DNA from 2 places in the Cupriavidus sp. 05T41 genome. Region 2 is predicted to be linked to the other one. Evidence: predicted binding sites of a transcription regulator. Region 2 holds the regulator's gene; the other holds the start of a gene.

Region 1 (14,918 bases), on a different contig from region 2:
CGCTCGGCATGCGTTTCTATACGGGCGCGCAATTTCCTGCCGAATATCACAACAATATCTTTATCGCCGAACATGGCAGCTGGAACCGCAGCGAGCGGATCGGCTACCGCATCGCCAGGATCGTGCTGGATGACGCTGGCCAGGTGGTGCGCCAGGAAATCTTCGCGCAGGGCTGGCTGCAGAATGACAAGCCATGGGGCCGTCCGGTCGATGTCCAGGTGGCACCGGACGGCTCGCTGCTCGTCAGCGACGACATGGCGGGCGCGATCTACCGCATCCGCTACGCGCCATGAAAACGGAGGCGGCCCGCGCCTCGCCGGCAGCTGTCGACAGGCGGCAAATTCCCCGGCAGTGGGGACGAAACAATCCGTTACACCGGTAACGGCTTTTGCATAGGCGTGCCGGATGCGCGTGCGTACCATGATTCCATCTACCAATAACATCACCGCGCGACAGGAAACTGGGATTCCGCATGCTCCCCCGCAATCTCCTGCGCGACCCGGTGGCTGGCATCCTGTTGGCCGTCTTCCTGATCGGCCTCAGCCCTGCCGGCCACGCTCAGGTCGCGTTCTGGCAACATAACCGGCCCGAAGGCCGGAACATGACCAATGCGCGCGGGCAACCGAGCCAGGGTGGCTGGGAAATGGCAAGCGTGCGTGCCGAACGGCAGGACCATGTACGCGCCCAGATCGAACGCATGGAAGCGCGCGCCCGCGCGGACGACCGCCTGAACGGCCGCCCGCCGCCCCCCCAGGAACGCGAAGACGAACGCGGCCGCCACCCCGATCGCAATGCGCAGGCCGATGGCGGGCGTGGCGATCAGCGCGGCTCCGGCATGGGCCCGGGTTGGCAGGCCCGTGGCCGGGACGGCAGCCGCTAGGCTGCCAGCACGATATCCACTTCTCGCATCCCCCTCGCATCCCCCTCGCGGCGCTGTCCCGGCTTGGCTTTGGTCGCGCCTCTCGCACGGTTCCCGGGCAGTATCCAAACAGTTCGCAAGCGACGGCGGCAGCGCGCCTGTGCCGCATTGTCCGCGCCGCGTAGCGGCGTACAATGAGCGCCGGCGCCAGCCTGCCTGGCCCTCACCCCGACCCTGTGCCGGCACGCCTTGCCGGCCCTCCACTTCGTAGCTGCCCATGCCTGCCGCCACCCAAGCCCCATCATCTGCCGCCGCGACCGTCACGACATCCCCCGGAAAATCGAAGCTGATCACGGTGGCACTGGCCTTCCTGTTCGGCAGCCTGGGGCTTCACCGCTTCTACCTGGGCGGGTTGCGCGACAAGTTCGGCTGGGCCCATCTGCTGGCGACGCTGGCCGGCGCGATCGGCGTGGCGTCGATGCAGACCGGGGCCGGCTCGCCGGCGCTGAACTGGACCTTCGCGGTGGCCGGCGGCACGTCGGTGATCGCAGCCTTCCTCACGGCCATCGTGTACGGGCTGCGTCCGGACGACAAATGGGACGCCCGCTTCAACCCGCACGGCAAGCCGACGCGCTCCGGCTGGCCAGTCGTGATCCTGGTCATCCTGTCACTGCTGATCGGCACCGGGCTGCTGATGGCCGGCCTCGCCATCAGCTTCCAGACCTTCTTCGAATCCCAGGTCGAGGCGGCCCGCGCCCTCTCGCAATAAGCGCACGGCGCAGCCATTCCGGCGCCAATGCACTTCGACCTGCTCGACATCGCCGTCTTCGTGCGCGCCGCCACGCTGGGCAACCTGTCGGCCGCGGCGCGCGATCTCGGGCTATCCACCTCGTCGGCCAGCAGCAGGCTCGCGCAACTCGAGCAGCAACTGGGGACGCGGCTTCTGCACCGGACCACGCGGCGCATCTCGCTGACCGGCGACGGCCAGCGTTTCCTCGAGCATGCCGGGCAACTGCTCGACACCGCCGACCTCGCGGCGCAAGCGGTGGGCCGAGGCGCCGAAGCCCCGCACGGGCAATTGCGCGTCGCGGTGCCCGCTTCGTTCGGCCGACAGCATGTCTCCCCGGCCATTCCTGCCTTCCTCTCGGCTTATCCGGGACTGTCGCTGGATCTGCGCCTGACCGACCAGGTGATCGACCTGGTCGAGGCCGGCGTCGACGTGGCGCTGCGCATGGGGGCCCTGCCCGATTCGTCGCTGGTGGCGCGGCCGCTGGCGCCGAGCCACCGCGCCATCTGCGCCTCGCCTGCCTACCTTGCCACGCATGGCACGCCGCGACATCCGGAAGACCTGCGCCAGCACAATTGCCTGGTGCTCAGCGACCAGGCCTCATGGCAGTTCGACACGGCGCTCGGCAAGACCGTGGTGGCAGTGAGCGGAAACCTGCGCACGGACAACGGCGAGGTCATCCGCGATGCCATCCTGGCCGGCATGGGGCTGGCGCTCAAGTCGACCTGGGATGTCGGCCCCCACCTGCGCAGCGGCGCGCTGGTCAGCGTGCTGACCGATTATCCCGTGCTGCCGGCAGTTTCGATCTGGGCGGTCTACCCCAGCCGCCGGCAGGTGCCGGCCAAGACCCGCGCGTTCATCGATTTCTTCGCCGCATGTTTCGGCTCTCCGCCCTACTGGGACAGCGAGCCCGCGCAATAGCGCCCCCCGGCGCGAACTGGCCAGGCTGCCCCGCCGCCTGCCGCGATGCCTCAGCCCTGCCATCCCAGACATTGCCTCCTGCCGGCACGCCTGCGTTCACGCCTCGATTCCGTCCGGCTGTCGGACCGCTATGCGCAGGTGCGACCGGGCCTTGGTATTTTGGCGCGACCACTGTATAAATATACAGTATCAACCCAGATTACCTTGGATGCAGGACAGCCCCCGTGCCGAACCGACCCCACCCCATCAGCCCGCTAAAAGGCAGGGCTGCGCGCTCGAATGATGTCAGCCGGTTCGATGCATGGACCCGCGAGCGCGTCGACGATGAATGGCAAGCCGCCGATGAGCCAACGACACCACCGATCCAGACCATTGTCTTCACGGAGAAGGCCAGACGCATCGTCTCGCACAACCAGTCGCCGGACCTGCCCTTCCACGCGTCCATCAACCCCTATCGTGGCTGCGAGCATGGATGCATCTACTGCTACGCGCGGCCCAGCCATGCCTATCTGGGACTTTCGCCTGGCCTCGACTTCGAGACCCGCCTGTACGCGAAGGAAAACGCCGCGGCCCTGCTCGAGGCCGAACTCGGCAGCCGCCGCTACACGCCGTCGGTAATCGCGCTGGGAGTCAATACGGACCCATACCAGCCCATCGAGCGGGGCCTGCGAATCACACGGGGGATCCTGGAGGTGCTGGAGCGCTTCAATCATCCCGTGGCCATCATCACCAAGTCGGGCGTGGTCACCCGCGACATCGATATCCTGCAGCGCATGGCGGCCAGGAACCTGGTGCGCGTCCATGTGTCGGTCACCTCGCTCGACAATGAGATCGCACGCACGCTCGAACCCCGTGCCAGCGCACCGGCGCGCCGCCTGGCCGCGATCGCGGCTCTGCGCGAAGCCGGCATTCCGGTCGGCGTGATTGTGGCGCCCGTGATTCCCGGCCTGACCGACTCCGGGATGGAGGCCATCCTCGAAGCCTGCGCCAAGGCCGGGGCGCGCAGCGCGGCGTACACCCTGCTGCGCCTGCCGCGCGAGGTGGCGGCATTGTTCTCCGAATGGCTGGCCACCTATCATCCGCTGCGCGCGAAGCACGTCGAAAGCCTGGTGGCGCAAATGCGCGGCGGCCAGGCCTACGACTCGCGGTTCGGCGTGCGCATGACGGGCACCGGTATCTTTGCCGAACTCCTGAGCAAGCGTTTCAAGCTGGCATGCCGGCGCTTCGGCCTGAATACCGAGCGCCATGCGCTGACCACCGAACTGTTTTCCCGGGACGGCGCCGCAGCGCAAATGAAACTGTTCTGAACCGCGCCGCGGCTTCAGGCAAGCGGCGCCTTTTCGTCGACCGCGATCGCCAGCGTTTCCTTGATCTCTTCCATCACCACATAGCTCTTGGACTGCGCGGCGCCCGGCAACTGCAGCAGGATATCGCCGAGCAGGCGGCGGTACTCGCCGATCTCGCGGATGCGCGCCTTGATCAGGTAATCGAAGTCGCCCGACACCAGGTGGCATTCGAGCACCTCGGGAATGCGTGATACCTCGCGGCGGAACTGCTCGAACATATTGCCCGACTTGTTGCCGAGCGAGATCTCCACGAAGACCAGCAGGCCGCTGCCCAGCAGCGCGGGATTGAGCCGCGCGTAGTAGCCCATGATGACCCCGTCGCGCTCCATGCGCTTGACCCGCTCGATGCAGGGCGTGATGGTCAGCCCCACGGCTTCCGCAAGCTCCTTCATCGACATGCGGCCATCGGCCTGGAGCAGCGCCAGGATCTTGCGGTCGAGCCGGTCCAGGCTGCGCAGGGGCTGACGACTTGTTCTCATGAGTAAATCCTGTTTCTCTGAAAATTACGATAACTATGACTGCACATATTTCAATAGTATAGAGATAAATACTTTATCTGACTTACTTTCTGGTTGAGAGCCCCCGACTATGCGCGTCCTTGTCCTTGGCAGTGGTGTGATTGGCGTGACGAGCGCCTGGTATCTGGCCCGCGCCGGCCATGAAGTCACCGTGATCGACCGCGAGGCCGCGCCCGCGCTGGGCACCAGTTTTGCCAACGCCGGCCAGATCTCCCCGGGCTATGCCTCGCCTTGGGCCGCGCCGGGCGTGCCGCTCAAGGCCATCAAGTGGATGTTCCAGCAGCATGCTCCGCTCTCCATCCGTCCGGACGGCACCCTGTTCCAGTTGCAATGGATGTGGCAGATGCTGATGAACTGCTCGGCCGAGCGCTACGCCATCAACAAGGAACGCATGGTGCGTCTGGCCGAATACAGCCGCGACTGCATCCGCGCCCTGCGCGCCGATACCGGCATTGCCTACGAAGGACGCCAGCAAGGCACGCTGCAGGTCTTCCGCACCGACGAGCAGCTTGAGGGCGCGGCCAAGGACATCGCCGTGCTCGAACAGGCCGGCGTGCCCTACCAGTTGCTATCGCGCGAGGACCTCGCCGCCAGCGAACCGGCCCTTGCCGCCGTCAGCCAAAAGCTGAGCGGCGGCCTGCGGCTCCCCAATGACGAAACCGGCGACTGCCAGCTCTTCACCACGCAACTCGCGGCCATGGCCGAGAGCCTGGGCGTGCAGTTCCACTACAACCGCTCCATCGACGGCCTGCTCACCAAGGGCGACGCGGTCACCGGCGCCATGGTGGGTGGCCAGCCCGTGATGGCGGACCTGGTGGTGGTAGCGCTGGGCAGCTGGTCGACGCCCTTCGTGAAGAACTTCCTGCCGGGCCTCTCGAACCTGCCGGTCTACCCGCTCAAGGGCTTCTCGATCACCGTGCCGATGACCGATGCAACCCGCAGCCCGGTGTCGACGGTGCTCGACGAAACCTACAAGGTTGCCATTACGCGCTTCGACGACCGTATCCGCGTGGGCGGCATGGCCCAGATCGTCGGCTATGACCGTTCGCTGGACCCGTCCAAGCGCCGCACGCTGGAGCATGTGGTGACCGACCTGTTCCCCGGCGCCGGCGATGTCAGCCGCGCCACGTTCTGGACCGGCCTGCGCCCGATGACGCCGGATGGCACCCCCATCGTCGGCCCGACTCCGCTCAAGGGCCTGTGGCTCAATACCGGGCACGGCACGCTGGGCTGGACCATGGCCTGCGGCTCGGGCAAGCTGCTGTCGGACCTGGTGTCCGGTACCTCGCCCGCCATTCGCGCCGACGACCTGTCGGTGGCACGCTATGTGAAGCAGCCGGGCACGCGCGCCGTGCACCGCCCCGCCGTGGCCTGAGCGATCCGGGCTCGCGCGTAAAAAAAGGCGGCCCCGCGGGGCCGCCTTTTGCTTGCGCACGAACAGGTCAGAACTGCGCTTCGCTCAAGGCATTGACCGGCGCGGCGCCCGCCACGACGGCATCGCGCAAACCCGATGCCTGCGACAGGATGTGCTCGGCGAAGAAATGCGCCGTGGCGATCTTGGCGTCATGGAACGATGCATCCTCGCCGCGCTTTGCCTGTGCCACCAGCATGGCGCGGCCGAGCTGCCAGCCCGAGAACACGATGCCGCACAGCTTGAGGTAAGGCACGCTGCCGGCAAACACGGCGTTGGGATCCGCCTTGGCATTGGACGCCACGAACGCCACCACGGCTTCCAGCGCCGTGCGGCCCTTGGCCAGCTGCGCCTGCACCGCTGCGAACGCCGCGCCATCCTGCTTGCCCAGTGCGGCTTCCGTTTCCGCGATCTGCGCGCAGATGGCACGCGCCACGGCACCGCCGTCGCGCAGGGTCTTGCGGCCGACCAGGTCGTTGGCCTGGATGGCGGTGGTGCCTTCGTAGATCGGCAGGATGCGCGCGTCGCGGTAGTGCTGCGCAGCGCCGGTTTCCTCGATGAAGCCCATGCCTCCGTGGACCTGCACGCCAAGGCTGGTGACATCGATCGACAGCTCCGTGCTCCAGCCCTTGACGATAGGCACCAGGAACTCGTAGAAGGCCTGGCTCTGCTTGCGCACGGCCTCGTCCGGATGCTGGTGCGCCGTGTCGCAAGCGGCCGCGGCAACGTAGGCCACCGAGCGTGCCCCTTCGATCAGCGAGCGCATCGTCATCAGCATGCGCTTGACGTCGGGGTGGTGGATGATGGTGACCGCCTCGCGCGCCGAACCGTCGACCGGGCGGCTCTGCACGCGCTCGCGGGCAAAGGCCACGGCCTGCTGGTAGGCACGCTCGGACACGGCGATACCCTGCATGCCGACCGAGAAGCGCGCCGAGTTCATCATGATGAACATGTACTCGAGGCCGCGGTTCTCTTCGCCCACCAGCGTGCCGATGGCGCCGCCGTGGTCGCCGAACTGCAGCACCGCGGTGGGGCTGGCCTTGATGCCGAGCTTGTGCTCGATCGACACGCAATGCACGTCGTTGCGCGCGCCGTTCGAGCCGTCTTCGTTCACCAGGAACTTGGGCACGATGAACAGCGAGATGCCCTTCACGCCCTCGGGCGCGCTCGGCGTGCGCGCCAGCACGAGATGGACGATGTTCTGTGCCATGTCATGCTCGCCGTAGGTGATGAAGATCTTGGTGCCGAAGACCTTGAACGTGCCGTCGCCCTGCGGCTCGGCGCGCGTGCGCACGGCTGCCAGGTCCGAACCGGCCTGCGGCTCGGTCAGGTTCATGGTGCCGGTCCACTCGCCCGAAATCAGCTTGGGCAGGAAGGTGGCCTTCTGCGCGTCCGTGCCGGCGGTCAGCAAGGCCTCGATGGCGCCGTCGGTCAGCAGCGGGCACAGGGCAAACGAGAGATTGGCCGTATTGAGCATCTCGTTGCACGCGGTGGCGATGACCTTGGGCAGGCCCTGGCCGCCGAATTCCTGCGGATGCAGCACGCCCTGCCAGCCGCCCTCGCCAAACTGGCGGAAGGCCTCCTTGAAGCCGGGCGTGGTCGTGACCACGCCGTCCTTCCAGCTGCTGGGGTCGGTGTCGCCGATGCGGTTGAGCGGCGCCAAGACTTGTTCGTTGAACTTGGCCGCCTCGTCGAGCACCGCCTGCGCCGTCTCCGGCGTGGCGTCCTCGAAGCCGGGCAGCTTGCTGACTGCGTCGAGGCCAGCCAGTTCGTTCATCACGAACAGCATGTCCTTGAGCGGGGCACGGTAGGTCATCGATGTCTCCGATATGTATAAAAAAGCCGTTCTCGGGCGGGCCCGGAACGGCTTGTACTCCCTGGCCCGGTCCGGCGCGCCTGGCGGCGGCCGAACCCTGCGATCAGCCCAGCGCCGCCACCAGTTCCGGCACCACGACGTTCAGGTCGCCCACCAGGCCGTAGTCGGCCACCGAGAAGATCGGCGCTTCGGCATCCTTGTTGATCGCCACGATCACCTTGGAGTCCTTCATGCCGGCCAGATGCTGGATCGCGCCGGAGATACCGACGGCGATATACAGTTGCGGCGCGACGATCTTGCCGGTCTGGCCGACCTGATAATCGTTGGGCACGAAGCCGGCGTCCACCGCGGCGCGCGAGGCGCCCATGGCGGCGTTCAGCTTGTCGGCCAGCGGCGTCAGCACCTTGGTGTAGTTCTCGCCCGAGCCCACGCCACGGCCACCGGACACGATGATCTTGGCTGCGGTCAGTTCGGGGCGGTCGCTCTTGGTGACTTCGCGCGAGACGAATTGCGAGATACCCGCGTCAGCCACGGCCGGCAGGCTTTCCACGGCGGCCGAGCCACCGTCGGCAGCAGCGGCGTCGAAGCCGGTGCCGCGCACGGTGATGACCTTCACCTTGTCCGACGATTGCACGGTCGAGATCGCGTTGCCGGCGTAGATCGGGCGCTCGAAGGTATCCGGGCTGTCGACCTTGGTGATGTCCGACAGCTGGGCCACGTCCAGCCTGGCGGCCACGCGCGGCAGGATGTTCTTGCCGTAGGGGGTCGCGGGGGCCAGGATGTGGCTGTAGTCGTTGGCGATGGCCAGCACCTGCTCGGCCACGTTCTCGGCCAGGCCGTCGCCGAAGTAGGCGGCGTCGGCCAGCAGCACCTTGGACACGCCGGCGATCTTGGCGGCCGCGTCGGCGGCAGCCTTCGCGTTGGCGCCGGCCACCAGCACGTGGACGTCGCCGCCGCACTGGGCGGCAGCCGTCACCGTGTTCAGCGTGGCGGACTTGATGGTTTGGTTGTCGTGTTCAGCAATGACGAGTGCAGTCATGTTTTATCTCCTGGCGCTCAGATGACCTTGGCTTCGTTCTTCAGCTTCTGCACCAGCGTCGCAACGTCCGGCACCATCACACCCGCGGTACGCTTGGGCGGCTCGACGACCTTGACGGTCTTCAGGCGCGGCGCGACGTCGACGCCGAGGTCCTCGGGCTTGACGGTCTCGAGCGGCTTCTTCTTGGCCTTCATGATGTTGGGCAGCGTCACGTAGCGCGGCTCGTTCAGGCGCAGGTCGGTGGTCACCACCGCCGGCAGCTTGATCGACAGCGTTTCCAGGCCGCCGTCCACTTCACGCGTCACCGAGGCACGGCCGTCGGCAACGGTCACCTTGGAGGCGAAGGTCGCTTGCGGCAGGCCAGCCAGCGCGGCCAGCATCTGGCCGGTCTGGTTGGAGTCGTCGTCGATGGCCTGCTTGCCCAGGATCACCAGTTGCGGCTGCTCCTTGTCGACCAGCGCCTTGAGCAGCTTGGCCACGGCCAGCGGCTGCAGGTCTTCGCTCGACTCGACCAGGATGCCGCGGTCGGCGCCGATCGCCATCGCGGTGCGCAGGGTTTCCTGGCATTGCGCCACGCCGCACGACACGGCGATCACCTCGGTCGCCACGCCGGCTTCCCTCAGGCGCACCGCTTCTTCCACGGCGATTTCGTCAAACGGGTTCATGCTCATCTTGACGTTGGCCAGATCCACGCCCGTGCCGTCCGACTTCACCCGGACCTTGACGTTGTAATCCACCACGCGCTTGACTGCGACGAGTACTTTCATGCGCTCACTCCACTGATAGTCGATAGTCAGAAATTTGGTTCGCCCGCCATTATAACCACCGGGTTGGCGGCTCTCTTGTTTTTCGAACGGTCGTACTATTTTATCGGTAAAGAATTGCCGGGCATAGCCCGGCAACGTGAAAACCTTGCGCCATTGTGCTGCAGAATGCCCTGGAGCACGCAGGTCTGGCGGTTTTTTTCAGCTTACCAGGCGGTAATCACCGAGTCCTTGAACGTACTCTGCACATACTGCTTGATCTCGGGCGAGTGGTAAGCCTTCACCAGCTTGGCCACCCAGGGCTTGTTCTTGTCGGCTTCGCGGATGGCGATCAGGTTGGCGTAGGGGCCCTTCGGACCCTCGATGGCGATGGCGTCCTTGATCGGCGACAGGCCAGCGGACTCGGCATAGTTGCCGTTGATCGCGGCGGCGTCGAGGTCATCCAGCGAGCGCGGCAGCTGCGCTGCGTCCAGCTCCACGATCTTGATCTTCTTCGGGTTGGCCACGATGTCCAGCGGCGTGGCCTTCAGGCCTGCATCCGGGCGCAGCTTGATGACGCCCTTGCTCTGCAGCAGCAGCAGCCCGCGGCCGCCGTTGGTGGGGTCGTTGGGCACACCCACGCGCGCGCCTTCCTTGAGCTGGTCGAGCGACTTGAGCTTCTTGGAATACACGCCCATCGGGAACGTCACGGTGAAGGCGATGTGGGTGAATTTGTAGCCACGGTCCTTGATCTGCGCTTCCAGGTACGGCAGGTGCTGGTAGCTGTTGGCGTCGAGGTCGCCGGCGGCCAGCGCGGCATTGGGCTGGATGTAGTCGCTGAACTCGACGACCTGGATGTTCAGGCCGTCCTTGGCGGCGACCTTCTTGACCTGCTCCATGATCTGGGCGTGCGGGCCGCCGGTGACGCCGATCTTGATCGGCTTTTCCTGGGCGATGGCACCAGTGGCCAGGGTGGCGCCAATGGCGGCGCCGGCGATCCATTGCAGCACGTTACGACGTTGCATGTCTGACTTCCTTGTTTCTCGATTTCTGGATGGCTCGATTTCTCGATTGCCCTGATTTCTTTTGTTGCGCGCTGCCGCGCGCCTCGCTCACTTGTGGCTGATGCGCCGCACCAGCCAGTCACCGAAACTCTGCACCGCCTGCACGAAGACGATGAGGATCAGCACTACCGCCACCATCACTTCCGTGATGTAGCGCTGGTAGCCGTAGCGAATGCCCAGGTCGCCCAGCCCGCCGCCGCCGATGGCGCCGGCCATGGCCGAATAGCCGACCAGGCTCACGAAGGTGATGGTCAGGCCGGCCACGATGCCGGGCATGGCCTCGGGCAGCAGCACCTTCATCACGATCTGGCCGGTGGTCGCGCCCATCGACTGGGCGGCCTCCACCAAACCCTTGTCGACCTCGCGCAGCGCGCTTTCCACCAGTCGCGCGATGAACGGAATGGCGGCGATGGTCAGCGGCACGACGGCCGCGGTGGTGCCGATCGACGAGCCGACGATAAAGCGCGTGAACGGGATCACCACCACCAGCAGGATGATGAAGGGAATCGAGCGCACCGCGTTGACCACCACGCCGATGGTGCGGTTGAACAGCGGGTGCGACAGCACGCCGCCGCGGTTGGTCAGGTGCAGCAGCACGCCCAGCGGCACGCCGAACAGCGAGCCGACCACGCCCGAGATGCCCACCATCAGCAAGGTCTCGTTGAACGAGGTCACGAACAGATCAAACATTTCAGACCACATGCTCGATCTCCTCCACGACCACGCCTTGTTCTTGCAGGAATGCCATCGCGGCCTTGACGTCGGCGGGTTCGCCGGTGGCCATGATGGCCAGCGAACCGAAGGCCTGGCCCTGGATCTCGTCGATATGCCCGTGCAGGATATTGAAGTCCAGCCCATGGCGGCGGATGGCCTGGGCCAGCACCGGCTGGTCCACGCCTTCGCCGGTGAAGGCCAGCCGGTAGACATGGTCGCGGCCGTTGCCAAGCCGGCTTTCCACGCGCTTGAGCACGCTTGCCGGCAGTTCCTGGGCAATCACATCGCCGATCATGGCGCGCGTGACCTCGTGTCGCGGGCGCAGGAAGACGTCGATCACGCGGCCGGTCTCGACCACCTGGCCGGCTTCCAGCACGGCGACACGGTCGCAGACCTGCTTGATCACTTCCATCTGGTGCGTGATCATGACGATGGTCAGGCCCAGTTCGCGGTTGATCTGCTTGAGCAACTCCAGGATGGCGCGCGTGGTTTCCGGATCGAGCGCCGAGGTGGCCTCGTCCGACAGCAGCACCTTGGGCTTGCTGGCCAGCGCACGGGCGATGCCCACGCGCTGCTTCTGCCCGCCGCTGATCTGGGCGGGATAGCGGTCCTTCAGCGCCGTCAGGCCGACCAGTTCCAGCAGCGGCAGCACCGTCGCGGAAATCTCGTTCCTGGACTTGCCGGCCAGCTCCAGCGGCAGCGCCACGTTGTCGTACACGGTGCGCGACGACAGCAGGTTGAAATGCTGGAAGATCATGCCGATGTCGCGGCGGGCCTGGCGCAGCGCGCCGCTGTCGAGCGCCGTCAGGTCCTGGCCGCCGACGATCACGCGGCCGGCGCTGGGGCGGTTGAGCAGGTTGATGGCGCGCACCAGCGTGCTCTTGCCGGCGCCGCTGCGGCCGATGATGCCGAACACCTCGCCCGGCGCGATGGACAGGCTGACATCCCGCAATGCATGCACCTCGCCCGACCCGCCGGGGAAGCGCTGCGATAGACCTTGCAGTTCGATCATGTGAAAAGAAAACGGCAACAGGCGAGAATGTCTCAAGCGCTGTTGCCGCATTTTATTTTTAGGCGAAGCTCGCATTTTAAGCGATCCGCTTCATACCAGAAACGACTTTTTGCCGATGTCTTTATATGTTCAAGGCATATAAGACAATAAAAAGCAGTTTATTCGCCACGCCAAGAAGGCGCACGCTTGTCCAGGAAGGCCTGGACACCCTCCAGCGCGGCGGGATCCATCATGTTGCAGGCCATGGTCTGGCCGGCCAGCTGGTAAGCGGCCTCGATGCCCATCTCGAGCTGGCGGTAGAACAGGCCCTTGCCGGCAGCCACCGCGGCGGCCGGCTTGGCGCAGATACTGGCGGCCAGGCGCGCGACCTCGGCATCGAGGCCGTCGGCGGGCACCACGCGATTGACCAGCCCGCGCGTGCGCGCCTCCGTCGCGTCGATCATGTCGCCGGTCAGCAGCATCTCCAGCGCCTGCTTGCGCGACAGGTTGCGCGACAGCGCCACCCCGGGGGTGGCGCAGAACAGGCCGAGATTGACGCCGGATACCGCGAAGCGCGCGTCATCCGCCGCCACGGCCAGGTCGCACATGGCCACCAGCTGGCAGCCGGCGGCGGTGGCGACGCCCTGCACCCGCGCGATCACCGGCTGCGGCATCTTGTGGATCGCCATCATCATGCGCGTGCAGCGGTCGAACAGGCGGCGGTAGTAGTCGTGCGACGGGCTGGCGCGCATCTCGCGCAGGTCGTGGCCGGCGCAGAAGGCTCGCCCTGCCCCGCCCAGCACCACCACGCGCACCGAAGCATCGGCCGCGACGCGCGCGAAGGCGGCGGTCAGCGCGTCCAGCAGGCCCTCGGACAAGGCGTTGAAGGCTTCGGGACGGTTCATCGTCAGCCGCAGCACGCCGGGCGCATCGAGGCTTTCGCTCAGCAGCGACGCCGCATGGCGGTTATCGGTATCTGCCATGGCAGGCCTTCTCCTGTTGTCTATTGCTCGAGCAGCACCTTGAGGTGCGCGAGCACGCTGCGGCCGAGCGCGCTGAGGTTGTAGCCACCTTCCAGGCAGCTGACGATGCGTCCCTTGGCATGCGTGCGGGCGACTTCCATCAGTTGCGCGGTAATCCAGGCGTAGTCCTGCTCGACCAGCCCCATCTGCCCGAGGTCGTCCTCGCGATGGGCATCGAAGCCCGCCGAGATGAACAGCATCTGCGGCTTGAACTCGTTCAGGCGCGGCAGCCAGATCGTCTCCACCACTTCGCGCACCGCCATGCCGCTGGTATAGGCCGGCAGCGGGATGTTCGACATATTGGTGGCGATATGCTCGGTGCCGCTGTAGGGATAGAAGGGGTGCTGGAAGAAGCTGCACATCAGCACGCGCGCATCGCCGCGGAACGCGGCCTCGGTGCCGTTGCCGTGATGCACGTCGAAATCGACGATCGCCACGCGCTCCAGGCCGTGCGCCGCGAGCGCGTGGCGCGCGGCGATCGCTACGTTGTTGAAGAAGCAAAAGCCCATCGCATGGTCCGGCTCGGCATGATGGCCGGGCGGGCGCACACAGCAAAAGGCATTTTCGATCTCGCCCGCGATGACCGCGTCGGTGGCTGCCACCGCGGCGCCGGCCGCGTGCGTGGCGGCGGCCAGCGTGTGGCTGTTCATCAGCGTGTCGGGGTCGATCGGGTGATAGCCGCTGGCGGGACTGGCGGCGGCCAGGCTGGCCACGTACTCCGGCCGGTGCACGCGCCCGATCTGCTCTGCGGTCGCGGCGGGGGCATCGCGCCGGTCGAGCAAACCATCCATGCCGTGCGAGATCAGCTGGTCTTCTATGGCCTGCAGGCGCTCCGGGCATTCCGGATGGAAATGCCCCATCTCATGCAGCAGGAATTCTGGATGCGTGTAATAGCCTGTCGGCATGGCTTATAGCTTTATCGTGGTCTCCAATCGCTACGTTAGCACATGCCGCGCCGGGCACCCAGCGAGGTGCCGCGCGGGCACCATCCGCTATACTCGCAGCGACTTGCAAAGGACACCATGACCGAAACCCAGCGCTCCCTGCGCCGCCCCTTGCTGGGAGCTGCGCTTTCCGCTGCCGCATTGAGCTTGTGCGGCGTTTCTCCCGCACTGCTTGCCGCCGGCAAGCGCCGTGTGAGCGTGCGCGAGGAAGAGATCGAGCCGGGCCGCTATCGCGACAACCCGAAGAGCCGCGCCTTCATCGACGAAATGGTGGCGCGCCATGGCTTCGCCCGCCCCATGCTCGAAGGCTGGTTCGGGCAGGCCGTCTATTCGTCCACGGTAGCGCGCCTGATCATGCCGCCCGCCACGCCGGGCCGCAAGAGCTGGCGCGCATACCGCTCGCGCTTTATCGAACCCATCCGCATCAACGCGGGCGTGCGCTTCTGGCAGCAGAACCGCGACACCCTGCGCCGCGCCGAGGCCGAGTTCGGCGTGCCGGCTTCGGTGATCGTCGGCATCATCGGCGTCGAAACCATCTATGGCCGCGACATGGGCACGTTCCGCGTGATCGACTCGCTCTCCACGCTGGCCTTCGACTATCCGGACACCCCGAACCGCGACGCGCGCACCACGCTGTTCCGCAACCAGCTGGCGGACTACCTGCTGTGGTGCCGCGACACCAACACCGATGTGTTCTCGGTGCTGGGCTCCTACGCCGGCGCCGTCGGCATCCCGCAGTTCAT
Region 2 (14,918 bases):
CTTGTCGCGCATCTCCGACAGGATGAAGTTGGTGGTGCCGTTGATGATGCCGGCGATCCACTCGATGCGGTTGGCGGTCAGGCCTTCGCGCAGCGCCTTGATGATGGGGATGCCGCCGGCCACCGCGGCTTCGAAGGCCACGATCACGCCCTTCTTGCGCGCGGCCTCGAAGATCTCGTTGCCGTGCACGGCCAGCAGCGCCTTGTTGGCGGTGACCACGTGCTTGCCGTTCTCGATGGCCTTGAGCACCAGCTCGCGCGCGATGCCGTAGCCGCCGATCAGTTCGATGACGATGTCGATCTCGGGACGGGTGACGACCTGGTGCGCGTCGGCCACCACCTCGACCTGCCCACCGGTCAGCTCGCGGGCGCGTTCGGTGTTGAGGTCGGCGACCATGGCGATCTCGATGCCGCGTCCTGCGCGGCGGCGGATTTCTTCCTGGTTGCGCTGCAACACGTTGAACGTGCCGCTACCGACGGTACCGATGCCAAGCAGGCCTACTTTGATGGGATTCATGGACGATCTGACTCAGAGTTGCGGAAAAATGAATTGCGCCGCGCGCCGGCTCAGGCCGCGAGGCCGTGGCGCTTGCGGTATGCCTCCAGGAAGCGGCCTACGCGGCCGATGGCCTCGCGCAGGTCTTCCTCGTGCGGCAGGAAAACGATCCGGAAGTGGTCCGGCTTGTCCCAGTTGAAGCCCGTGCCCTGTACCAGCAGCACCTTGGATTCCTGCAGCAGTTCGTAGATGAACTCCTGGTCGTCCTGGATCGGATACATCGACAGGTCGAGCTTCGGGAACAGGTATAGCGCGGCCTTGGGCTTGACGCAGGTGACACCCGGGATCTGCGTGATCAGCTCGTGCGCCAGGTCGCGCTGGCGGCGCAGGCGGCCGCCTTCGGCCACCAGGTCGTTGATGCTCTGGTAGCCGCCCAGCGCGGTCTGGATGGCCCACTGGCCGGGCACGTTGGCGCACAGGCGCATCGAGGACAGCATGTTGAGCCCCTCGATATAGTCCAGCGCCGGACGCTTGTCGCCCGACACGATCATCCAGCCGGCACGGTAGCCGCAGGAGCGGTAGTTCTTGGACAGGCCGTTGAAGGTCACCGTCAGCACGTCGGTCGACAAGGCGGCGATCGACGTGTGGGTGTGCCCGTCGTAGAGTACCTTGTCGTAGATCTCGTCGGCGAAGATGATCAGGCCGTGCTCGCGCGCGATCGTCACGATGCTCTTGAGCAGTTCGTCCGAATACAGCGCCCCGGTGGGGTTGTTCGGGTTGATGACGACAATGGCCTTGGTATTGGGCGTGATCTTGGCGCGGATGTCGTCGAGGTCGGGCATCCACTCGTTGGCCTCGTCGCATACGTAGTGGACCGGGGTACCGCCCGAGAGGCTCACCGCGGCGGTCCACAGCGGATAATCCGGCGCCGGCACCAGCACTTCGTCGCCGCTGTTGAGCAGCGCGTTCATCGACATCACGATCAGCTCCGAGGCGCCGTTGCCCACGTAGATGTCGTCCAGCCCCACGCCTTCGATGTTCTTCTGCTGCGTGTAGTGCATGATCGCCTTGCGCGCGGCGAAGATGCCCTTGGAATCCGAATAGCCCGCCGAATTGGGCAGGTTGCGCATCATGTCCTGCTGGATCTCTTCCGGCGCGTCGAAACCGAACACGGCCAGGTTGCCGATGTTCAGCTTGATGATCTTGTGTCCTTCCTCTTCCATCTGCTTGGCCTTCTCCAGCACCGGGCCGCGGATGTCGTAGCAAACATTGTTGAGCTTGTTGGATTTCTGGATCGGTTTCACGGCGATGTCGGCAGGAGGCAAGGGCCGCCGGGTGAACGGCGGCTGGCTAGAGAATCTGGGTGGGAAGGAGCGGTCCGCGAGCGCCTGTCCGCTGCAATGCAACGCAAAACGTGGCAGGCAGGGAGGCAAAAGCTATAATTTATCGGATTATGACAGACTTCGGCAGGGATTCTTGCATTGCAGCGTATGCCGCCGGCAGCCGCCGCGCGCGGCGCGGCCTGCCCTGCCGGCCGGCCTGCAGTACCCGCCCGCTGCCACCGACACTGCCCTCAACCCGCCCCGCGCGGCCCGGCCCCGCCGCCGCGCCCGCGCCGGCGCCGCCCCGAAAGGTTTCCCCTTGAAACTCCACGCTGACCAGCCCAATGCCCTCAATACGGTGACCGCCTACGGGCCCGGCTATATCGAAATCAACATGGTGCGCTACACGGACTCCGTGCTGGTCATGCCCGAAGGCGAGGTCCGGCCATGGCCGGTACGGCACTTCGAAGACCTCGAGCCGGCCCATTTCGAGGGGCTGCTCGAGCACGCACCCGAAGTGGTGCTGCTCGGCACCGGCAGCCGCCTGCGCTTCCCGCACCCGCGCCTGACCGCCTCGCTGGCGCGCCGGCATGTAGGGGTCGACGCCATGGACCTGCAGGCCGCATGCCGTACCTACAACATCCTGATGGCGGAAGGCCGCAAGGTGGCGGCCGTGCTGCTGCTCGAAGACCCGGCCTGAGGCCGGCCCGGCGCCATGCGCCCGCCCAGGGACGAAACGACAAGTTACGCGGGCGCCACGCTTGAAGTTTGCCGGGCAGCCCCCATCTGCCGCCACCATGGTGGCAGCACTCATGCAGCCGCCCCCTTCCTGCCCCTCCCAGGAGCCATAAGAATGACAGTCAGTCTCGACCAGGCCGTATCCGACTTCAGCGCGCCCGCCACCGGCGGCGCTTTCCGCCTTGCCGGGCAGCGCGGCAAGACCGTGGTGCTGTATTTCTACCCCAAGGACAATACGCCGGGTTGCACCACCGAAGCCATGAACTTCCGCGACCAACACGACGACTTCGTCAAGGCCGGCGCGGCGGTGTACGGCATCTCGCGCGACAGCATGAAGTCGCACGACAACTTCAAGGCCAAGCTGGAGCTCCCCTTCGAGCTGATCTCGGACGGCGACGAAGCCGTCTGCAATCAGTTCGATGTCATCAAGATGAAAAAGATGTATGGCAAGGAAGTGCGCGGCATCGAGCGCAGCACCTTCATCATCGACGGCAAGGGCATCCTGCGCCACGCCATGCGCGGCATCAAGGTGCCCAACCATGTGGACGAGGTCCTGCAGATCGTGCGGGATCTCTGAGCGCAAACGCCCTTCGGGGCGGCGGCTGGATCGCCGCAGCAACACCTTGGCCCCCGGGTCCTGCCAGCGATTGCAAAACAGAAATCGTTCGGATACATTGATCCGTAATGAGTTCAGAATCCGGATGCCACGCTGTTTCATCGTCCCGGCCCAGGCGCCTCGAGCCCCGGGCCGGTAGCGGACCTGCCGTGTCTCCGGTCCGCAAGAAAGCCGTCAAACCTGCTGCACAGGTCTGGCGGCTTTTTTGTTTGTACGCACAGGACACGATCGGCAACTTCGCGGCCCAGCGCGGCCGCACTCGTGCCCTGCGCCGTTTTCCAGCCGTCTTCTCCCCCTGAAAGGAAAGCCAAGCATGCCGCTGCCGACCATGCCCGCCAAGCCTGCTCAATTGCTTGACCCGAGTGAATTCGCCCCGGTGACCAAGCTGCCCAAGGCCAGATCAGCGACACAGGCCAAGAAACCTGTGCCGGCGCTGGAGCGCGTGGCCTTGCTGGAAACCGGAAACAGCACGGCGCAAGACGCCTCGGGCGTCGAGACCCGCATCGGCGGCACCACGCGAGCGCGCAACAAGGACGCGCCGACGCCGCTGACGCCCGTGCCGACCCTGGCCTCGGTGCCGAAGACCCCGGCCAAGACCGCCGCCGGCACCACCAGCCGCCGCGCACCCAAACACACTGGCCCGGCCAAGCTGTTCGTGCTGGACACCAACGTGCTGATGCACGACCCGACCTCGCTGTTCCGCTTCGAAGAGCATGACGTCTATCTGCCGATGATGACGCTCGAGGAGCTGGACAACCACAAGAAGGGCATGAGCGAAGTCGCGCGCAACGCGCGCACCGTCAGCCGTACCCTCGACGCGCTGGTGGGGGGCACCGACGGCGTGCTCGACGACGGCATGCCGCTGGCCAAGCTCGGCAACCGCGATGCGCAGGGCAAGCTGTTCCTGCAGACCAAGCTCAACGAGATCAAGCTGCCCGACGGCCTGCCGCAAGGCAAGGCCGACAACCAGATCCTGGGCGTGGTCAGCGCGCTGCAGCAGCAGTTTCCGGACCGCCAGGTCGTGCTGGTGTCGAAAGACATCAATATGCGCATCAAGGCCCGCGCCCTGGGGCTGCCCGCCGAGGACTACTTCAACGACCAGGTCCTCGAGGACAAGGACCTGCTCTACTCGGGCGTGATGATCCTGCCCAACGACTTCTGGGCCAAGCACGGCAAGGGCGTGGAGAGCTGGCAGGATCCGAAGTCCGGCGCGATGTTCTATCGCCTGACCGGACCGCTGGTGCCCTCGTTCCTGGTCAACCAGTTCGTCTACCTGGAGCCCAGCGACGGCAGCCTGCCGCTGTACGCCCAGGTCAAGGAGATCAACGGCAAGACCGCGCTGCTGCAGACGCTCAAGGACTACACGCACCACAAGAACAATGTGTGGAGCGTGACCGCGCGCAACCGCGAGCAGAACTTCGCGCTCAACCTGCTGATGCATCCGGAGATCGACTTCGTCACGCTGCTGGGCCAGGCCGGCACCGGCAAGACCCTGCTGGCGCTGGCGGCGGGCCTGGAGCAGGTGCTGGACCAGAAGCTCTACAACGAGATCATCGTCACCCGCGCCACCGTGCCGGTCGGCGAGGATATCGGCTTCCTGCCCGGCACCGAGGAAGAGAAGATGCAGCCCTGGATGGGCGCATTCGACGATAACCTCGAGGTGCTGCAGAAGAGCGACGACAGCGCCGGCGAATGGGGCCGCGCCGCCACCCAGGAACTGATCCGTTCGCGCATCAAGGTCAAGAGCATGAACTTCATGCGCGGCCGTACCTTCGTCAACAAGTTCGTCATCATCGACGAGGCGCAGAACCTGACGCCGAAGCAGATGAAGACGCTGGTGACGCGTGCGGGCCCGGGCACCAAGATCATCTGCCTGGGCAATATCGCGCAGATCGATACGCCCTACCTCACCGAAGGATCGTCCGGGCTCACCTACGTCGTCGACCGCTTCAAGGGATGGAGCCATAGCGGCCACGTCACGCTGGCGCGCGGCGAGCGCTCGCGCCTGGCGGACCATGCCGCGGATGTCCTGTAGGCGTTGCACCAAGCCGGCAAGCCCGCTTCCCGTGTAGGACCGCGCCCGGCAGCATTGTCTGCCGGCGTGGCCTAGCATCAAGGTAACCGGAGCGCCCGCCAAGTTCGGCACCCTGCGTGCCGGCGCCTGGCGGGCGCTTTTTCATCTTGGCTCTGGATCGACGGAGGCACTTGAATGGATACCCAGCATCCTCGCCTGGCGCATGCCAGGAACAAGGTCAGGGCGCGGCTTGCCCTGGCCGGCGGCCTTGCCCTTGCGGCACTTTCCCTGCCATGCGGCTCCGCCCTCGCCGCGGACGAAATGGTGATCCGCACCATGGGGCCGGTCAGCTATGTGTGCGGCGGCATTGCCGCGGACGAGCAGCAGCAGCTCGCCGCGCAGCAGAAGAATTTCAATATGGGCGTGCTCTTCACCCAGGGCGAACGCGGCGAATTCCTGGCCGACGTGGCCGTGCGCATGATGCGCGAAGGCCACGAAGTTGCCAGCTTCACGGCGGCCGGGCCGAAGTGCCTGATCAAGGCCCCGCAAGGCAGCTACAATATCGAAGCGACTTATAAGGGTCAGGCCAAGTCGGTCAATGTGAGCACCGGCACGTACAACGCGCAGTTGCGCTGGTAAGCGGTGCCACCGGACGGCTGCTTTCGCGGCTGTTGCGCGGCTGTCTGCGCGGTGCTTGGCGCCCGGCCCGCAATCGATCAGAACAAGAATGCCAACGCGCCAGACAGGCCAGACAGCCAAGTCACCCGAACCCGGGCCCGTATCATTACCGGCGCGCGTTGCCTGCCGGGCCCGCCTGCCCTTGCTGTGCGCAGCCGCGCTTGTGCTGGCCGCCTGCGCCTCCGCGCCGCCGACCCGCAACGCCGGCCAGACCCGCCCTGGCGGCACCCCCATGGTGGACCCCAGCGCCGGGCTCGAGGAAGTCTCCATCCAGGCCATGTCCCTGGTCGGCACGCCCTACCGCTATGGCGGCAACACGCCCGACTCCGGCTTCGACTGCAGCGGCCTGGTGCGCTACGTGGTGCTGCGCGCCGCCAACGTCAGCCTGCCGCGCACCACCGAGGCAATGGGCGAGCGCGGCGTGGCGCTGGATCGCGGCCAGGTAGCCTCGGGCGACCTGGTGTTCTTCAACACCACCGGCCGCGCCAACTCGCACGTCGGCATCTACGTCGGCCAGAACCGCTTCGTGCACGCGCCGTCCACCGGCGGCACCGTGCGCCTGGAGGACATGGGCAAATCCTATTGGGCGTCGCGCTACAACGGCGCCCGGCGCGTGGCCAGCGCGGCCGTCCCGCCACCGATGCCCGCGCGGCCTCAGCCGCAATTGCCGACGCCGGAGGCTCCTGCCGCCCCGCCGGCCGGGGACGACGACCCCATCGCCGCCTTCGCCAATCGCTAGGTTCGGCGTGCCGGGCATCCCGCGCCCAACAAAAAACCAGGCATGACGCCTGGTTTTTTTGGGGCAGTGCCGACAGCGGGATGTCGCCTCAGAGCACGTGCAAGCCGATCCACCATGCAATCGCCGCCATGAAGGCAGACGCAGGAATGGTCAGCACCCAGGCCCAGACGATATTGCCGGCCACGCCCCAGCGCACGGCCGAAGCCTTCTGCACCGAACCTACGCCGACGATGGCGCCGGTGATGGTGTGGGTGGTGGAGACCGGCACGCCCAGCGCCGAAGCGATGAACAGCGTGATCGCCCCGCCGGTCTCGGCGCAGAAGCCGCCCACCGGCTTGAGCTTGGTGATCTTCTGGCCCATGGTGCGCACGATGCGCCAGCCACCGAACATGGTGCCCATGCCGATCGCCACGTAGCAACTGACGATGACCCACACCGGCGGTTCGCCGCCGCCCTGCGCCACATGGCCGCTGGCGATCAGCAGCATCCAGATGATGCCGATGGTTTTCTGCGCATCGTTGCCGCCGTGGCCCAGGCTATAGAGCGAGGCCGAGATCAGCTGCAGCCGGCGGAACCAGCGGTCCACGCGGGACGGCGGCGTGCGGAAGAAAGTCCAGGCCACGATCACCATCATCAGCGAACCGAGCACGAAGCCCAGCAGCGGGGAGATCACGATGAACGCAACGGTCTTCGCCAGGCCACCGCCCACCAGCGCGCTGGTGCCGCCCTTGGCCACCGCGGCGCCCACCAGCCCGCCGATCAGCGCGTGCGACGACGACGAGGGAATGCCGTAGTACCAGGTGATCAGGTTCCAGGCGATGGCGCCGACCAATGCGCCGAAGATGACGTGGTGGTCGACGATATGGACGTCGATGGTGCCCGTTCCCACCGTGGCCGCCACCTTGAGGTGGAAGATGAAGATGGCCACCACATTGCACATGGCGGCCATGGCCACGGCGTGGTGCGGCTTGAGCACGCCCGTCGATACCACCGTGGCGATCGAGTTGGCGGCATCGTGGAAGCCGTTCATGAAGTCGAACAGCAAGGCGAGGCCCACCAGCAAGGCGATCACCCACAAGCTCATTTGTATGGTCTGCATGCCGATTCGTGCCTCAGGCGTTTTCCAGGACGATGCCTTCGATGATGTTGGCGACGTCCTCGCACTTGTCGGTGATGGTTTCCAGTTGCTCGTAGATGGCCTTGAGCTTGATCAGCCGTTTCACGTCGGTCTCGTCGCGGAACAGCTTCGACATGGCCGAGCGCATCACGCGGTCCGCCTCGGACTCGAGCTGGTCGATCTGCTGCGCCGTCTTGAGGATGGCGCTGGCATTGCTCATGTCTTCGAGCAGCCCGACCGCGATCTTGACCTGGTCGCAGCACTGCACGCAGATCGAGGCCAGCTTGCGCGCTTCGTCGGTCAGGCTGGTCACGTCGTACAGCGAGATGGTCTCCGCCACGTCTTCCATCAGGTCGAGGATGTCGTCCATGGTGGTGATGAGCTTGTGGATCTCATCGCGGTCCAGCGGCGTGATGAAGGTCTTGTGCAGCAGGTCGATGGTGTCGTGCGTGATGCGGTCGGCCTTCTTTTCGGTGGCCTGGACGCGGCGCGCGTGTGCCTCGGCATTGGGCAGGTCGTTGACCAGCACTTCCAGCTCGCGGGCGGCGGTCACCGCGCAATCGGCATGCTGGTTGAAGTATTCGAAGAACTTGCCCTCCGTGGGCATGAATCGGCCGAACATGGGTTGTTCCTTGTCACGACGCGTTAGCGCCGCTGGTTGTTGCTGAGTGGGTTGCTGGATCAGCCAGTCGTGCATTGAATGACAGCCGCCTCGCGGCGGCTGTCATCAAAACGCAATATTTTACAGGCATGTGGGGCGAAGCCGCGCCTCTTTGATGTGCGGCGCCGGCGATCCGCCTTCCCGGCGGCGCCGGCTGCCCGGCAAGCCGCGCCGGGCCTGGGCTTCAGTTGTCGTTGTCGAAGAAGGCGGGGCCGCCGCTGAAGTTGTCGAACTTCGTGAACTGGCCCAGGAATGTCAGCCGCACGGTCCCGATCGGGCCGTTACGCTGCTTGCCGATGATGATTTCCGACGTGCCCTTGTCCTGCGAGTCCGGGTTGTAGACCTCGTCGCGGTAGATGAACAGGATCACGTCGGCATCCTGTTCGATAGCGCCGGATTCGCGCAAGTCGGACATCACCGGCCGCTTGTTGGGGCGCTGTTCCAGGCTTCGGTTCAACTGCGACAGCGCAATCACGGGGCAGTTGAGCTCCTTGGCCAGGCCCTTGAGCGAACGCGAGATTTCCGAGATCTCGGTGGCGCGGTTTTCACCGCCGCCCGAGCCCGACATCAGCTGCAGGTAGTCGATGATGATCAGGCCGAGCTGGCCGCACTGGCGCGCCAGCCGGCGTGACCGGGCGCGCAGCTCCATCGAGCTCAGCGCCGGGGTTTCGTCGATGAACAGCTGGGCATCGTTCATGCGCTGGATGGCATGCGTCAGGCGCGGCCAGTCTTCGTCGAGCAGGCGGCCGGTACGCAGGCGGTGCTGGTCCAGCCGGCCCACCGAGCCGAGCATACGCATGGCCAGCTGCGTGCCCGCCATTTCCATGGAGAACACCGCCACCGGCAGGCCCTGCTCCACCGCCACATGCTCGCCGATGTTCAGCGAGAACGCGGTCTTGCCCATCGAGGGCCGGCCCGCAACGATGATCAGGTCGCCGGCCTGCATGCCGCTGGTCATGCGGTCCAGGTCGATAAAGCCGGTCGGTACGCCGGTCACATCGGTGCTGGAATCCCGGTGGTACAGCTCGTCGATGCGCTCCACCACCTGGGTCAGCAGCGGCTGGATCTCCTGGAAGCCCTTCTGCCCGCGCGAGCCTTCCTCGGCGATGGCGAAGACCTTGGATTCGGCCTCATCGAGCAGTTCCCGCACTTCGCGCCCCTTGGGCGCGAACGCGGCGGTGGCGATGTCGTCGGCCACGGTGACCAGCTTGCGCAGCACAGAGCGCTCGCGCACGATCTCCGCATAGCGGCGGATATTGGCTGCGCTGGGCGTGTTCTGCGCCAGCGAATTCAGGTAGGCCAGTCCGCCCACCTCCTCCGCCTTGCCGGCTCCCTGCAACACCTCGTAGACGGTGATGACGTCGGCAGGCTTGGTAGCAGCGATCAGCCGGGAGATGCTCTGGAAGATCATCCGGTGATCGAAGCGATAGAAGTCCGCTTCGGACAGGAAATCGGCGATACGGTCCCAGGCGGCGTTGTCCAGCAACAGGCCACCGAGTACCGATTGCTCGGCCTCGATGGAGTGTGGTGGAACCTTGAGATTATCTAGTTGGGGGTCTGCGACGGGCGCGTTCATGGGGAGGGATTATAACGGTGGCCGGGCCCCCGTCGCAGGAGAAATCGCGGCTGTCAGCCATCGTCCGCGATGAAGTGACGGCGGGACGACCAGCCTGTCGCAATTAAGCCCAAAGCAAAAAAGGCAGGAGCGCTTGGCCCCTGCCTTTTTTGTTGTTGCCAGCAATCGATGCCCGCCGCCAGCCCCTGAGCGGGGCCCGCGGTGGCATCGAATCCGGTCTTAGACGTGCTCGCCCAGGACGGCGATGGTCACATCGACCAGCACGTCCGTGTGCAGCGAAACGCTGACCGGATGATCGCCAACGACCTTCAGCGGGCCGTTCGGCAGGCGCACTTGCGCCTTCTCGATCTTGAAGCCTTGGCCTTCCAGGGCTTCGGCGATGTCGGCGTTGGTGACCGAACCGAACAGGCGGCCGTCCACACCCGACTTCTGGGTGATCTGCACGGTCAGGCCGTTCAGCTTTTCGCCTTCGGCTTGCGCAGCGGCCAGCTTCTCGGCGGCGGCCTTTTCCAGCTCGGCGCGCTTGACTTCGAACTCGCTGATGGCGGTCTGGGTCGCACGGCGGGCCTTCTTGTTCGGGATCAGGAAGTTACGGGCGTAGCCGTCCTTCACGCGAACGATGTCACCCAGGTTGCCCAGGTTGATGACTTTTTCCAGCAGAATGATTTGCATCGTGTTTTCTCCTTGACGGACCTAGGGCCGATCAGTTCTTGTGCAGGTCGGTGTAGGGCATCAGCGCGAGGAAACGCGCGCGCTTGATGGCCGTATCGAGCTGACGCTGATAGTGAGCCTTGGTACCGGTCAGGCGGGCCGGCGTGATCTTGCCGTTGTCGCCGATGAAATCCTTCAGGGTGTCCAGATCCTTGTAGTCGATCTGTTCCACGCCAGCCACGGTGAAGCGGCAGAAGCGCTTGCGCTTGAACAGCGGGTTCTGCTGTTGGAAGCGCTTCTTGTTCTTGTTGTCACGTTTGACGAATGCCATGATTCAATCCTTTTCGAATGCTTTACATCCAGTGATGTGAAAGACGAGAGCCTTGCTGTTGCGGTGCTTGCGAGCGAGGAATCCTTCGCAGTCGAGCATCGCGCCGAGCGGGGTACGCTCGAGCCGTTGCCCAACCTGGCCGATTCCCATGGCGGCGATGGCAAATTCCACCTGCCTGGGCGTTTGCGCCTCGACGGTCTGGCCCGCGTACTGCAAGATGCAGTTGACGACGGGGACGCCTGCCGGGGTGTAGCGCAAGGCATCGCGTTCGGCGAGGGTTGCGCAGAGCCTTAACTGGTTCAACGCTGCCTCCCTTCCCGATGCCTGTACCCATGCCCGCCCGCGCCGCCGCGACGCCTCACGTACTCAGCGTCTGCGGCAACCGCAACGGTCCGCACTTACGCGGCCGGGGCTTCGCTGGTCTGTTGCGCGGCCTTGCGGGCTTCTTCGCGCTGCACTTCCTTCATCATCGGGGACGGTGCGGTTTCGGCCTTCTTGGTCTGAACGATGAGGTGGCGCAGCACCGCGTCGTTGAACTTGAACGCGTGTTCGAGTTCAGCCAGGGTTTCCTTGCCGCATTCGATGTTCAGGCAAACGTAGTGAGCCTTGGCCAGCTTCTGGATCATGTAGGCCATCTGACGGCGGCCCCAGTCTTCCACGCGGTGGATCTGGCCTTCCTGCGACGTGACCAGCGTCTTGTAACGCTCGATCATGGCCGGAACTTGTTCACTCTGGTCCGGATGGACGATAAATACGATTTCGTAATGACGCATTGACGCTCCTTTTGGATAAGCCACCCGGGCGCCATGTCCGGTGCGGCAAGGTTGGATAGCCTTAAAGTATAGCGCGCTTTCGCCTTACTCGGCAAGTCGCTTCAACTCCCCGCGAACAGCGCCTGCAGCGCGACCGGATCGGACGCCAGCGCGGGAGTCCCCGCCAGGGCAAACAGCAGGAGCACGCGTGCCTTATAAGGATTCAGGTTGCCGGCCGCAACGAAAACACCGGACGCCGGCCGCGGCGCCACCGGAATCGCCACATGACCCGCACCGGTGCGCGAACTGCGCACGACCGCCACGCCGGCCGCGGCCGCCTCGGCCAATGCCTCGGCCAGCGACTGGTGGATCGAGCCGTTGCCCGCGGCCGCCACGACAAGACCGTTCACGCCCGCCCCGACCAGCGCGTCGACGACCACCCGGCCCGGCTCCGCATAGCTGGCGAGAATCTCCACCTTGGGCCAGGCCTGCGGCATCGGCATGGCCGCGGCCGGCAACCGCGCCGGGGCGCGCGTGAAGCCCACGAAGTCATCCTGCACATAACCGACCGGCCCGCCCGCTGGCGAAGCGAAGGCGTTCACTGCCGACGTGTGCGCCTTCACAACGTCGCGCGCGGCGTGGATCTCCTGGTTGATGACCAGCAGCACGCCCTTCCCCACCGCCTGCGCGTGGCTGGCCACACGCACGGCGTCGAGCAGGTTCAGCGGCCCGTCGGCCGACAACGAGGTCGAAGGCCGCATGGCCGCGGTCAGCACGATGGGCAGCCCGACGGGACAAGCGAGGTGCAACACCATCGCCGTCTCTTCGAGCGTGTCGGTGCCGTGCGTCACGACAATGCCGGCAACGTCGGGTTGCGCGGACCAGAAGCGGATGCGCTCGACCAGCCTCGACCAGAGCGCGAACGACATGTCCTTGCTATCTACCTGGGCGACCTGCTCGGCCTCGATGCGGGCCACACTGCCGAGCGCCGGCACCGCGCCAAGCAAGGACGCCACCGGCACCGTGGCCGCCTGGTATTTGGCGCTACTGGCCGGATTGGAGGAGGAACCTGCGATGGTGCCGCCGGTGGCGAGCACGACGACGCGACGCAATAGGGACATGGCGGGGGACGTGTTGGAATCCGGATTCAAAAGACACGAAATCAGCGATTTGCGTGCCGCGGATTGTAACTCGCTTACCGCCCCACACTTGCGACCAGCACAACCCGCCTGGCGTGCGACAAAGCGCCTGTCGATGAGCAGCCTCCCAAAATTCCGCTTGCACTTCACTCGATACTGTATAAAATCACAGCATACTGTTTAAACATACAGTGCTTTCACATACGGCGACCATGGCGACCCTGACACCGCGACAGCAGCAGATTTTCGACCTGATTCGCAGCACCCTCCAGCACACCGGCTTCCCGCCCACCCGTGCCGAGATCGCCGCCAAGTTCGGCTTCTCCTCGCCCAACGCCGCAGAAGAACATCTGCGCGCCCTGGCACGAAAAGGCGTGATCGAACTCACGCCTGGCGCGTCGCGCGGCATTCGCCTCAAGGTATGGCGCAGCGACTCGGAACTGCCCGACCAGTTCTCCCTCCCCATGGCCGGCGTGATGCAACTGACGCTGCCGCTGGTCGGGCGTGTCGCCGCAGGTAGCCCAATCCTTGCGGCCGAGCATATCGACCGCCAGTATCAGGTCGATGCCTCGGTATTCGAAGTCCAGCCCGACTACCTCCTTCGCGTCCGCGGCCTGAGCATGCGCGACGCCGGCATCCTCGACGGCGACCTACTCGCCGTCAAACGCGCCAGCGAAGCCGCCAACGGCAAGATCGTCGTAGCCCGCCTCGGCGACGACGTCACTGTCAAACGCCTCAACCGACGGGGCGACACCATCGAACTGATCGCAGAGAACCCCGACTTCGCCAGCATCATCGTTGAGCCCGGCCGCGAAGAGTTCTCGCTCGAAGGCATTGCCGTCGGCCTGATTCGTACCGGCGCCTTCTGACGATTCAACAAGTGCGGCTGGAGCGGGCCTGCCCCGCATCAAGCTGCACCCGTTTGTGCCAACGCCACCCGCGCCGCGGGTGCCGCCAACTGTTGTTGCAAATTACCAGGTGTAGCCATGCTGCCAGCCAACCGCTTCTCCGCCCGCCGCCCCGTCAAGCCCGTCCCGTTCCGCCAGTCCAAGGGCGTGCGTATCTATCAGGGCGCGCAACGCCGCACCATGGTCGGCAGCATGGCAGCCATCTGCCGCATGCTCGAACTGGAAGATCTCCCCAAGCTCTCCGCGTGAAATCGCGTTGCGTATCCCTCGATTCAACGGCGCCCTGGCATCACGAAAAAATTTGAGCGAAGTACTAGCCATCCGCGAATGAAGTTTGTATAATCTTGTTTTTCGTCGATCAGCACTCAGCTGAAAGACTACGACGGTGGCTGTAGCTCAGTTGGTAGAGTCCAGGATTGTGATTCCTGTCGTCGTGGGTTCGAGTCCCATCAGCCACCCCAGAATTGCATTGCAAAAACAGCGAGCTGCGAAGCTCGCTGTTTTTGTTTGTGGGTCTGTTATTTGTCTCAGGCCCGATCGCAAGCCGATTCCGGCGCCCTCTCCCCTCCCCATTTCGTCTACGCACTCGCGTTATTTGCCTGGCTCAACGAGGCAATAGCGGTATTCTGACGACGCCGTATGCTCCATGCGCGCGGCAAATGCGCGACGTATCTGCTTTCTCGCTACCCACCCGGGAGATCTGGATATGGCTGGCTCGAGCCTGCTTCTGCTGATCGACGACATCACTACCATGCTTGACGACGTGGCGGCCTTGAGCAAATTGGCCGCCAAGAAGACCGCGGGCGTGCTCGGCGACGATCTCGCCCTCAATGCCCAGCAGGTCAGCGGTGTCAACGCTGAACGCGAGTTGCCGGTGGTTTGGGCTGTTGCGAAGGGATCCCTGCGCAACAAGGCCATCTTGGTACCATCCGCGCTGGCCATCAGTGCCGTCATCCCGTGGGCGATCGTGCCGCTGCTGATGGCCGGCGGCGCCTTCCTCTGCTACGAGGGTTTCGAAAAGATTGCGCACGGCTTCATGCATCAGGACGGGCAGGAGACAGCAGCAAGCCCGGCGCCGGAGACGGCGGACCCCACCGCTCTCGAAAGGTCGAAGATCCGCGGCGCAGTGCGTACGGATTTCATCTTGTCGGCTGAAATCATCGTCATTTCCCTCGGCACCG

The links. The regulator LexA, encoded in region 2, represses DNA repair genes until DNA is damaged. The targets are predictions, from matches to a motif close to ACTGTATNNNNATACAGT.
Region 1: AC1DKV_RS14175 (PA0069 family radical SAM protein) is a predicted target of LexA. The motif match lies at 2,738-2,755, and genes of this name have one in related genera.

The regions. Positions count from the first base shown of each region.
Region 1 covers NZ_JBFTLQ010000020.1:16,220-31,137, forward strand. Annotated here, with positions in the region: gene AC1DKV_RS14155 (PQQ-dependent sugar dehydrogenase) at 1-293, shown strand, start outside; gene AC1DKV_RS14160 (hypothetical protein) at 473-880, shown strand; gene AC1DKV_RS14165 (TM2 domain-containing protein) at 1,137-1,628, shown strand; gene AC1DKV_RS14170 (LysR family transcriptional regulator) at 1,656-2,567, shown strand; gene AC1DKV_RS14175 (PA0069 family radical SAM protein) at 2,792-3,874, shown strand; gene AC1DKV_RS14180 (Lrp/AsnC ligand binding domain-containing protein) at 3,889-4,392, opposite strand; gene AC1DKV_RS14185 (D-amino acid dehydrogenase) at 4,502-5,806, shown strand; gene AC1DKV_RS14190 (acyl-CoA dehydrogenase) at 5,874-7,658, opposite strand; gene AC1DKV_RS14195 (electron transfer flavoprotein subunit alpha/FixB family protein) at 7,762-8,697, opposite strand; gene AC1DKV_RS14200 (electron transfer flavoprotein subunit beta/FixA family protein) at 8,715-9,464, opposite strand; gene AC1DKV_RS14205 (MetQ/NlpA family ABC transporter substrate-binding protein) at 9,668-10,465, opposite strand; gene AC1DKV_RS14210 (methionine ABC transporter permease) at 10,553-11,206, opposite strand; gene AC1DKV_RS14215 (methionine ABC transporter ATP-binding protein) at 11,196-12,230, opposite strand; gene AC1DKV_RS14220 (enoyl-CoA hydratase) at 12,389-13,192, opposite strand; gene AC1DKV_RS14225 (histone deacetylase family protein) at 13,213-14,136, opposite strand; gene mltB (lytic murein transglycosylase B) at 14,254-14,918, shown strand, end outside.
Region 2 covers NZ_JBFTLQ010000021.1:680-15,597, reverse strand. Annotated here, with positions in the region: gene AC1DKV_RS14595 (homoserine dehydrogenase) at 1-516, opposite strand, end outside; gene AC1DKV_RS14590 (pyridoxal phosphate-dependent aminotransferase) at 567-1,799, opposite strand; gene AC1DKV_RS14585 (Mth938-like domain-containing protein) at 2,137-2,517, shown strand; gene AC1DKV_RS14580 (peroxiredoxin) at 2,671-3,132, shown strand; gene AC1DKV_RS14575 (PhoH family protein) at 3,485-5,206, shown strand; gene AC1DKV_RS14570 (hypothetical protein) at 5,381-5,824, shown strand; gene AC1DKV_RS14565 (C40 family peptidase) at 5,913-6,602, shown strand; gene AC1DKV_RS14560 (inorganic phosphate transporter) at 6,691-7,701, opposite strand; gene AC1DKV_RS14555 (DUF47 domain-containing protein) at 7,715-8,341, opposite strand; gene AC1DKV_RS14550 (replicative DNA helicase) at 8,565-9,956, opposite strand; gene rplI (50S ribosomal protein L9) at 10,176-10,628, opposite strand; gene rpsR (30S ribosomal protein S18) at 10,660-10,938, opposite strand; gene priB (primosomal replication protein N) at 10,942-11,241, opposite strand; gene rpsF (30S ribosomal protein S6) at 11,337-11,711, opposite strand; gene AC1DKV_RS14525 (asparaginase) at 11,813-12,811, opposite strand; gene lexA (transcriptional repressor LexA) at 13,042-13,698, shown strand; gene AC1DKV_RS14515 (hypothetical protein) at 13,816-13,986, shown strand; tRNA gene AC1DKV_RS14510 (tRNA-His) at 14,123-14,198, shown strand; gene AC1DKV_RS14505 (DUF808 domain-containing protein) at 14,444-14,918, shown strand, end outside.